One region of the Pseudomonas sp. No.21 genome, then DNA from elsewhere that is predicted to be linked to it. Evidence: predicted binding sites of a transcription regulator. Region 1 holds the regulator's gene; each other region holds the start of a gene.
What was found. The regulator FliA, encoded in region 1, starts transcription of late flagellar genes. The targets are predictions, from matches to a motif close to CTAAAGTTTNNNNNNNNNNNGCCGNTAA.
Positions count from the first base shown of each region.

Region 1 (3,249 bases):
AGTTCGGGGGTGGCCGGCGTCGGCTCGGCACGCTCACGCACCTGGCTGAACATCTCGTTGACGGTGTCCAGCGCCTGCAGGACCACGTCCATGAGCTCCGCCGTCACGCGGCGTTCACCCTTGCGCAAGATGTCGAACACGTTCTCGGCGATGTGGCAGCACTCCACCAGCGCATTCAGCTGGAGGAAACCGGCACCGCCCTTGACCGTGTGGAAGCCGCGGAAAATGGCATTGAGCAGATCCATATCGTCCGGACGGCTCTCGAGCTCGACCAGCTGTTCGGACAATTGCTCCAATATTTCGCCGGCCTCAACCAGGAAGTCCTGGAGGATTTCTTCATCGGCGTCGAAGCTCATTCGGTTGCTCCCTAGAATCCAAGGCTGGATAACAGATCATCGACATCGACCTGACCGGACACGACATCATCACGCTTATCGGCATTGATCTGCGGACCTTCACCCCTGGAAGGCTCTTTTTGTTTTTCTTTTTCAGCCACGAGCTCCGCACGGTCGTGCTGGATGCCGGCGAAACGATCGACGTCGCTGGCCATCAGTACCAGTTTCACCAGATTGCTCTCGACTTCGGTGACCAACTGGGTAACGCGCTTGATCACCTGCCCCGTCAGGTCCTGGTAGTCCTGAGCGAGAAGGATGTCGTTCATTCTGGACGAAAGCTGCTCGGTGTCGCGTTGACTGCGAGCAAGGAAGGTCTCGATACGCTTGGCCAGGTCGCGGAAGGCATCCGCGCCAATTTCCCGACGCATGAAGCGGCCCCACTCCTCACCCAGGCTCTGGGCTTCGTCGCCCAACCCGTTGAGCAGCGGCGCGCTCTCCTCCACCAGGTCCATGGTCCGGTTGGCAGCCTTCTCCGTCATCTTCACCACGTAGGAGAGACGATCGGTGGCATCGGCGATCTGCGAGACCTCGGTGGCGTGGGGCAGATGCGGGTCGATCTGGAAGTTGACGATCGCGGTGTGCAGCTCGCGCGTCAGCTTGCCGACTTCCTGGTAAAGCCCACGGTCACGGACCTTGTTGAGTTCATGGATGAGTTGCACGGCATCGCCGAAATTGCCTTTTTCAAGGGTCTCGACCAGCTCGCGCGCATGGTTTTTCAGGGTCGACTCTAGGTCTCCCGATTGGGAATCTTTCTGGTCCATGGCGTCCTCGCGACTGGCATCAGCCGTTGACCCGTTCGAAGATCTTCTCGATCTTCTCTTTGAGCACCTGGGCGGTGAAAGGCTTGACCACATAGCCATTCACACCGGCCTGGGCCGCTTCGATGATCTGGTCACGCTTGGCCTCGGCCGTCACCATCAGCACCGGCAGGTGCTTGAGGCGCTCGTCGGCACGCACGGCGCGCAACAGATCGATCCCGGTCATGCCGGGCATGTTCCAGTCGGTGACCAGGAAATCGAAATTGCCACTGTGCAGCATGGGTAGAGCGGTGGTGCCATCATCGGCCTCTGCGGTATTGGTGAAACCCAAGTCACGCAGGAGGTTCTTGATGATGCGTCTCATCGTCGAGAAATCGTCCACGATGAGGATTTTCATGTTCTTGTCCAAATCGACCTCCGTACAGTCCTAAACGCCCCCGAATAACGGGGGCGTCGATCAATCGAAAAACCGGCGTGCCGATCAGTGTGCTCGCCACTCGCCCAGCCGCGACCGCAAACGCGCAGCACATTGGCTGTGCAACTGGCTCACACGCGATTCACTGACCCCCAGCACTTCGCCGATTTCCTTCAAATTCAGCTCTTCGTCGTAATACAGCGCCAGTACCAGGCGCTCTCGTTCCGGCAGATTGGCGATGGCGTCAGCCAGCGCCGCCTGGAAGCGTTCGTCTTCCAGATCATTCGAAGGTTCGAGATGGGTGACTCCGGTATCTTCGTGCGTCGCGCCATGCTCACCGTCCTGCAACAGGTCGTCGAAGCTGAACAGGCGACTGCCCAAAGTGTCGCTCAGGATGCCGTAGTAATCTTCGAGACTCAATCCAAGTTCGGCCGCAACTTCCTGATCTTTAGCGTCTCGCCCGGTTCTCGCCTCAATTTTCCGGATGGCATCGCTCACCATCCGGGTGTTGCGGTGGACCGAACGTGGTGCCCAGTCCCCTTTCCTCACTTCGTCGAGCATGGCACCGCGGATGCGGATGCCGGCGTAGGTCTCGAAACTGGCGCCCTTGCTGGAATCGTATTTCTTCGAGGCTTCGAGCAGGCCGATCATGCCGGCCTGCATCAGGTCCTCCACCTGCACGTTGGCCGGCAGGCGGCCCAGCAGGTGGTAGGCGATACGTTTGACCAGCGGCGCGTAGCGCTCGATCAGCTGGTGCTGGGAATCCCTAGCCTGTGCCTTGTTGTACATACGAAGTCCACTAGCGGGTGTCATATGGCCGAATCCGCGATCGGTTGCTGCACCAGGCGCTCGACGAAGAACTCCAGATGACCGCGTGGGTTCGCCGGCAGGGGCCAGCTATCCACCTTCTGGGCTATCGCCTTGAACGCCAGGGCGCACTTCGAGCGCGGGAAGGCTTCGTAAACCGCGCGCTGCTTCTGCACGGCCTTGCGTACGGACTCGTCATAGGGCACCGCACCGACGTATTGCAAGGCCACATCCAGGAAGCGATCAGTCACTTTTGTCAGCTTAGCAAAGAGGTTGCGACCCTCCTGTGGACTGTGTGCCATGTTGGCCAATACGCGGAAACGGCTCATGCCGTAGTCGCGGTTGAGGAGCTTGATCAAAGCATAGGCGTCGGTGATGGAAGTGGGTTCGTCGCAGACGACCACTATCACTTCCTGCGCCGCACGCACGAAGCTGACCACCGCATCGCCGATACCGGCAGCGGTGTCGATCACCAGCACATCGAGGTTGTCGCTGATCTCGCTGAAGGCCTGGATCAGGCCGGCGTGCTGCATGGGCGAAAGCTGCACCATGCTCTGGGTGCCGGAAGCGGCCGGCACGATGCGTACACCCCCCGGCCCCTGCAGCAGCACGTCGCGCAGGTCGCACTCGCCGGCGATCACGTCGGCGAGGGTGCGCTTGGCGGTGAGGCCGAGCAGCACGTCGACGTTGGCCAGGCCGAGGTCGGCGTCCAGCAGCATGACCCGGCGACCGAGGTCGGCGAGGGCCAGCGAGAGGTTCACCGACACATTGGTCTTGCCGACGCCACCCTTGCCGCCGGTCACAGCAATCACCTGTACGGGATGCAAACTACCCATTTATTACACCTTGTCTCACGTCGACTGGGCCACTTGGC
Region 1 is NZ_BAAJNO010000014.1:104,410-107,658, reverse strand. Features, by position in the region: gene ACYJSS_RS25780 (chemotaxis protein CheA) at 1-356, opposite strand, end outside; gene ACYJSS_RS25775 (protein phosphatase CheZ) at 368-1,156, opposite strand; gene ACYJSS_RS25770 (chemotaxis response regulator CheY) at 1,176-1,550, opposite strand; gene fliA (RNA polymerase sigma factor FliA) at 1,635-2,381, opposite strand; gene fleN (flagellar synthesis regulator FleN) at 2,378-3,211, opposite strand.

Region 2 (3,249 bases), on a different contig from region 1:
AATCGTTGCGGTGCAGGCGCCCACTATGACAAAGGCACGCCCGGGGGCGTGCCTTTATCGATGTCGCGAATGCCCGGGACTCATCAACCCTGGGCGGTGGCCCAGTCGATCAGCCCGAACTGCCAGGTGGCGAGGATCAGCAGGCCGAAGCCGATGCGGTACCAGGCGAAGGCCGCGTAGCTGTGGTTGCCGATGAACTTGAGGAGCGCGCGCACGGCGATCATCGCGAAGATGAAGGAGACCACGAAGCCCAGGGCGAACACCGGCAGGTCGGAGGGCTGGAACAGGTGGCGGTACTTGTAGCCCGAGTACACCGCCGCGCCGACCATGGTGGGCATGGCGAGGAAGAAGGAGAACTCGGTGGCCGCCTTGCGCGACAAGCCGAACAGCAGCCCGCCGATGATGGTGGCGCCGGAGCGCGAGGTGCCGGGCACCAGCGCCAGGCACTGGGCGAAGCCCACCTTGAGGGCCTGCTTCCAGTTCATGTCGTCCACCGTCTCGGCCTGGATCAGGTGATCGCGACGCTCGGCCCAGAGCATGATCACCCCGCCGATGACCAGCGCCGTGGCCACGGTGATGGGGTTGAACAGGTAGTGGTGGATCAGGTCGGCGAAGGCCACGCCCAGGATCACCGCCGGGAAGAAGGCCACCAGCAGGTTGCCGGTGAAGCGCTGGGCGCTGCGCTCGCGAGGCAGGCCCACCACCACGTCGAAGATCTTGCGCCGGTATTCCCAGACCACGGCGAGGATGGCGCCGAGCTGGATGATGATGTTGAACGCCTGGAAGCGCTCACCACCGAAGCCGATCAGGTCCGCGACGATGATCTGGTGGCCGGTGCTGGAGATCGGCAGGAACTCCGTGATGCCTTCGACTACGCCCAGAATCAGGGCCTGGAAGGCCGTCCAAAAATCCATTGGTTCTCCCCAAGGCTCGCCCGATGGCGGCCTGCTCGAAAAGGTGTGTGGTGTGGCCCGGACGGGTGCCGTGCGCGGCTGAGACCAGCCACAGTGACGCGGGTTCCCGGCCGACGATCTGCATCAGGTTTGCCGGCCGAAGGCCGAAATGCTATCAGACATGATGTGGATTCGCGCGTGGCAACGACCGCGCTGGAGCGCGAAATCCGGCCGCAGAACAATAACGAGTCAGGAGCCCCCGACCATGAACCTTCGCAGTCTGCCCATCAGCCGCCGCCTCTGGCTGATCCTCGTCGTCGCGGTGTCGATGCTGGTGGTTCTCGGGATGGCCATGCTCCAGCAGATCCACAGCGACCTGCTGCATGGCAAGGAGCTCAAGACCCAGCACGTGGTGCAGACCGCCGCTGGCGTGCTGCAGCACTTCCAGGCCCAGGAGGCTGCCGGCACCCTGCCCCGCGAGGACGCGCAGAAGCAGGCCATGCAGGCCATCCGCGCGCTGCGCTATGACAAGAACGACTACTTCTGGATCAACGACCTGACCCCGCGCATGGTCATGCACCCGACCAACCCGAAGCTGGAGGGGCAGGACCTCTCCGGCTACAAGGACCCGGACGGCAAGCCGCTGTTCAACGACATGGTGGCCGTGGCCCGCAGCAAGGGCGCGGGCTTCGTCGACTACCGCTGGCCGAAGCCGGGCGCCAGCGACCCGGTGCCCAAGGTGTCCTACGTGCAGCTTTTCGAACCCTGGGGCTGGGTGATCGGCTCGGGCATCTACATCGACGACATGCAGGAGGAATTCTGGTCCCAGGCCCTGCGCGCCTCCTTCATCGGCCTGGTGATCGCCCTGATCATGGCGGTGCTGGTGGTGGTGATCGCCCGCAGCATCACCCGCCCGCTGCAGGACGTTGTGGCGGCCATGGCCAACATAGCCAGCGGCGAAGGTGACCTGACCAGTTCGCTGGATGGCCAGGGTCGCGACGAGATCACCGCGCTTTCCGGGCACTTCAACGCCTTCACCAGCAAGCTGCGCGGGGTCATCCGCCAATCACTGGACGCTGCCGGCGCACTGGACCAGGCCGCCGGCTCCCTGGGCGGCATCGCCAGCAACGGCCAGCGCCACAGCGAGCAGCAATCCCAGCAGATGGAGCTGGTGGCCACCGCCATCAACGAGGTCACCTACGGCGTACAGGACGTGGCGAAGAACGCCGAGCACGCCGCCAGCGAGGTGCGCACCGCCGAAGACCAGGCACGCCTCGGCCAGAGCAACATCGACGCCAGCCTGCGGCAGATCGGCCAGCTCTCCGACACCATCGGCCAGGCCGTGGAGGTGATCCGCTCGCTGGCCGAGGAAAGCTCGCAGATCGGCACCGTCCTGGAAGTGATCCGCTCCATCGCCGAGCAGACCAACCTGCTGGCGCTCAACGCCGCCATCGAGGCCGCCCGCGCCGGCGAGCAGGGCCGTGGCTTCGCCGTGGTCGCCGACGAAGTGCGCCTGCTGGCCCAGCGCACGCAGAAATCCACCGCCGAGATCCACGGCATGATCGAGCGCCTGCAAGGCAACTCCGAAGCGGCGGTGAAGGTGATCAACGAAAGCAGCCGCGCCTCGCAGCTGACCGTGGAGCAGGCCAGCCAGGCCGGCGAAAGCCTCGGGCAGATCGCCCAGTCGTTGCGCAACCTCACCGGGCTCAACGCCTCCATCGCCAGTGCCACCCTGCAGCAGTCCCACGTGGTGGAGGACATCAACCAGAATGTGACCCAGGCAGCCAGCTTGGCCCATGACAACGCGATGGCTTCAGAGCAGACTAGCGCCGCCAGTCAGCAGCTCAGCCAACTGGCCGAGCAGTTGAACCGCTTGTTGAGACAATTCCGCGTTTGAGGACCGGCATGGGCAACATGGAACACCAGGAGGTCGACCTCGGCCAGCAGCAGAACCAGGACCTGATCTGGGACCTGGACAGCATCGCCCGTCGCGAGCTGGCCGAGCGTTTCATCCGTCTGTTCGAGAACCGCCTGTGCGTGTACTCCGAGTCCACGCGCCAGCTTTACACCAACTACAGCCTGCATTTTCCCGCCGATCTCGGGCGCAAGATGGTGGTGCTGCCCAACCCCTACGCCTTTCACGACACCCTCCACGGGATCGAGGCCGCCGCGGTGCTCAAGACCGGCCTCTTCGTGTTGCCCGGCGTGGTGCTCGGCAAGCCGGGGTTGCTGCTCAGCACGCGCATCGAGGAAGGCGGCCCGAAGCCCAAGACCATGCCCTTCAAGCCGGCACTGGCGCAGATCATCAGCAACCAGCGCAAGCGCGGCGACGTCTTCCTGCCGATCCTGATGAAGG
Region 2 is NZ_BAAJNO010000021.1:46,308-49,556, forward strand. Features, by position in the region: gene ACYJSS_RS28935 (undecaprenyl-diphosphate phosphatase) at 84-914, opposite strand; gene ACYJSS_RS28940 (methyl-accepting chemotaxis protein) at 1,159-2,790, shown strand; gene ACYJSS_RS28945 (hypothetical protein) at 2,799-3,249, shown strand, end outside.
Region 2: a site for FliA is predicted at 1,037-1,064, ahead of ACYJSS_RS28940 (methyl-accepting chemotaxis protein). Genes of this name have one in related genera too.

Region 3 (3,249 bases), on a different contig from region 1:
GCCTGCCATGGCGATGCGGCTCCATACGGAATGCATGGGAGCGGCGAATCTGGATGCAAATATTATGCACAGGGCGTCCAGTATTTCGCACGGCGTTTCTTTTGACACCCGCCCGCTCATTCGGCAGAGTACGCGGCTTTTTTTGCGGGACACCGCAAGGCGGGAGAGAAGCGGATGAATGCAGTGATTGTAGCTGTCGCCATCATGCTGGTGCTGAGCCTGTGCCGGGTGCACGTGGTGATGGCCCTGGTGATCGGCGCGCTGGCGGGCGGCCTGCTCGGCGGCCTGGGCGTGCAGGGCACGCTGGATGCCTTCAACAAAGGCCTCGGTGGTGGCGCGACCGTCGCCCTGTCCTACGCGCTGCTGGGGGCTTTCGCCGTGGCCATCGCCCGCTCCGGGCTGGCCCACGCGCTCGCCGACAGCGTCGTCGGGCGGGTCGAGCGTGGCGGGGATGCGGGCGGCGCTGCGCTGAAATGGGGCCTCATCGCCCTGTTGCTGGGCGTGGCCATCTCCTCGCAGAACATCCTGCCGATCCACATCGCCTTCATCCCGCTGCTGGTGCCGCCGCTGCTGTACGTGCTGACGCGCCTGCAGATCGACCGGCGCCTGGTGGCCTGCGTGATCACTTTCGGCCTGGTCACCCCCTACATGTTCCTGCCGGTGGGGTTCGGCAACATCTTCCTCAACGAGATCCTGCTGGCCAACGTGGCGAAAAGTGGCGTCGACGTTACCGGTGTGAACGTCACCGAGGCGATGGTGATACCGGCGCTGGGCATGGTGGCCGGCCTGTTCCTGGCCGTGTTCGTCAGCTACCGCCGCAAGCGCACCTACGACCTGGCGCTGATCGCCCGCGCCGAGCAGGTGGAGGCCAGGTACGACCGACGCAGCCTGGCGGTGGCCGGCCTGGCCATCGTCGTCGCCTTCGTGGTGCAACTGTGGCTGGACTCGATGATCGTCGGTGCGCTGGTGGGCTTCCTGGTGTTCTCGTTGTCGGGCGTGGTGCGCTGGAACGAGGTCGACGACCTGTTCACCCAGGGCATGAAGATGATGGCCATGATCGGCTTCATCATGATCGCCGCCGCCGGTTTCGCCGAAGTGATGCGCGCCACCGGCCAGGTGACCAGCCTGGTGGAGGCCTCCGCCGCGCTGATCGGCAACAGCCAGGCCCTGGGTGCGCTGCTGATGCTGCTGGTGGGCCTGCTGGTGACCATGGGCATCGGCTCTTCCTTCTCCACGGTGCCGATCATCGCGGCGATCTTCGTGCCGCTGGGCATGCAGCTGGGCTTCAGCCCGCTGGCCATCGTGTCCATCGTCGGCACCGCCGGGGCCCTCGGGGACGCCGGTTCGCCCGCCTCGGACTCGACCCTGGGCCCGACGGCCGGCCTCAATGTCGACGGCCAGCACGACCATATCTGGGACACGGTCGTCCCCACTTTCCTGCATTACAACCTGCCGCTACTGGCATTCGGCTGGGCGGCGGCCATGCTTCTCTGACAGCCCCCGTGCCATCCGGCCGAACGTCGGTGTCGGCCGGGTGCTACAGCTATTCACGGGGCTGCCGATAAGCGGTCGATCCCGTTTCGTTTTCCCGGCCTGCCTCCCTTCAAGGAATGGAAATATGCGCCTGACACTCAAATCCAAGGTCCTGCTGCTGGCGCTCGCGCCGGTGATCCTCTTCGCCCTCGTGCTCAGTGGCGCCGCCGCCAAGGTGCTGCTCGACCTGGCGGAAGGCGAGGTGAAGGAAACCCGCGAACGGCTGATCCAGGAGAGCCGCCAGGAGCTGCAGCACTACATGCAGATCGCCCTGGGCTCGGTCCAGACCCTCTATGACGCGTCCCCGGCCAACGATATGGCCACCCGCGACAAGGCCATCGAGATCCTCAAGAAGATCAAGTACGGCAAGGACAGCTACTTCTTCGCCTACGATTCGCAGGTGATCCGCCTGTTCCGCGGCGACAGCCCGGTGGACGTGGGCAAGAGCTTCTCGGGCCGCAAGGACGTCAACGGCGTGCCTGTCAACGACGAGCTGGTCCGGGTCGCCAAGGATGACAGCCACTACGTGTTCTACAGCTCGCCCCTGCCGGGCAACGAGAGCGTGCAGGTGCCCAAGCTCGGCTACACCTACTACCTGCCCAAGTGGGACATGGCGCTCGGCACCGCGGTGAACCTCGATGGCGTGGAGGCCCAGGTGGCGGTGGTGCAGGAGGCGATCGACGCGCGCATCAGCACCATCCTCACCAGCATCGCGGTGATCGCCGCGATCCTGCTGGTGGTGTTCGGCATCATCGGCACCGCGCTGAGCAACGCCTTCCTGCGTCCCCTGCAGCAGATCAAGGCCAACCTGGACGACATCGCCGCCGGTGAAGGCGACCTGACGCGCCGTTTGCCGGCCGACAGCCATGACGAACTGGGCGAACTGGCCGGTTCCTTCAACCGCTTCGTCGAGAAGATCCACGGCCTGGTGCGCCAGATCGTCGACATGACCGGCCAGCTCACCGGCCTGGTGGGGGAGGTGTCGGCCCAGGCCCACCGCTCCGAGCAGGCCATGGAGCGCCAGCGCCACGAGACCGACCAGGTGGCCACGGCGATCAACGAGATGTCCGCCGCCGCCCACGAAGTGGCCAAGAGCGCCCAGGGGGCCGCCGAGGCCGCCCAGCAGACCGACCAGGAAGGCCAGGCGGCGAAGAAGGTGGTGGACGGCAGCATCACCCGCATCCATGCGCTGGTGGGCGATATCCGCGAGAGCGGTGCATCCCTGGACAGCCTGCAGCAGGACGTGCAGTCCATCGTCAGCGTGCTGGGGGTGATCCGCTCCATCGCCGAACAGACCAACCTGCTGGCGCTCAACGCCGCCATCGAGGCCGCACGGGCCGGCGAGGCGGGGCGCGGCTTCGCCGTGGTCGCCGACGAGGTGCGCGCGCTGGCCAGCCGCACCCAGCAGAGCACCCAGGAAATCCAGGGCATGATCGACCGCCTGCAGCAGGGCACCCAGGAGGCGGTGACCTCCATGCGCCGCTCCAGCGATGCCGGCGAGATCACCAGCGAACAGGCCAACCAGGCCGGCTCCTCGCTGGACGCCATCGCCCAGCTGATCGGCACCATCAATGCGATGAACGCGCAGATCGCCAGCGCCGCCGAGGAGCAGACCGCCGTGGCCGAGGAGATCAACCGCAGCGTGCACCAGATCGCCGTCGCCGTTGACAGCGTCGCCGACGAAACCCAGCAGGGCGCCCAGACCGCCCGCAGCCT
Region 3 is NZ_BAAJNO010000001.1:260,538-263,786, forward strand. Features, by position in the region: gene ACYJSS_RS01175 (Na+/H+ antiporter family protein) at 175-1,494, shown strand; gene ACYJSS_RS01180 (methyl-accepting chemotaxis protein) at 1,619-3,249, shown strand, end outside.
Region 3: a site for FliA is predicted at 1,538-1,565, ahead of ACYJSS_RS01180 (methyl-accepting chemotaxis protein). Genes of this name have one in related genera too.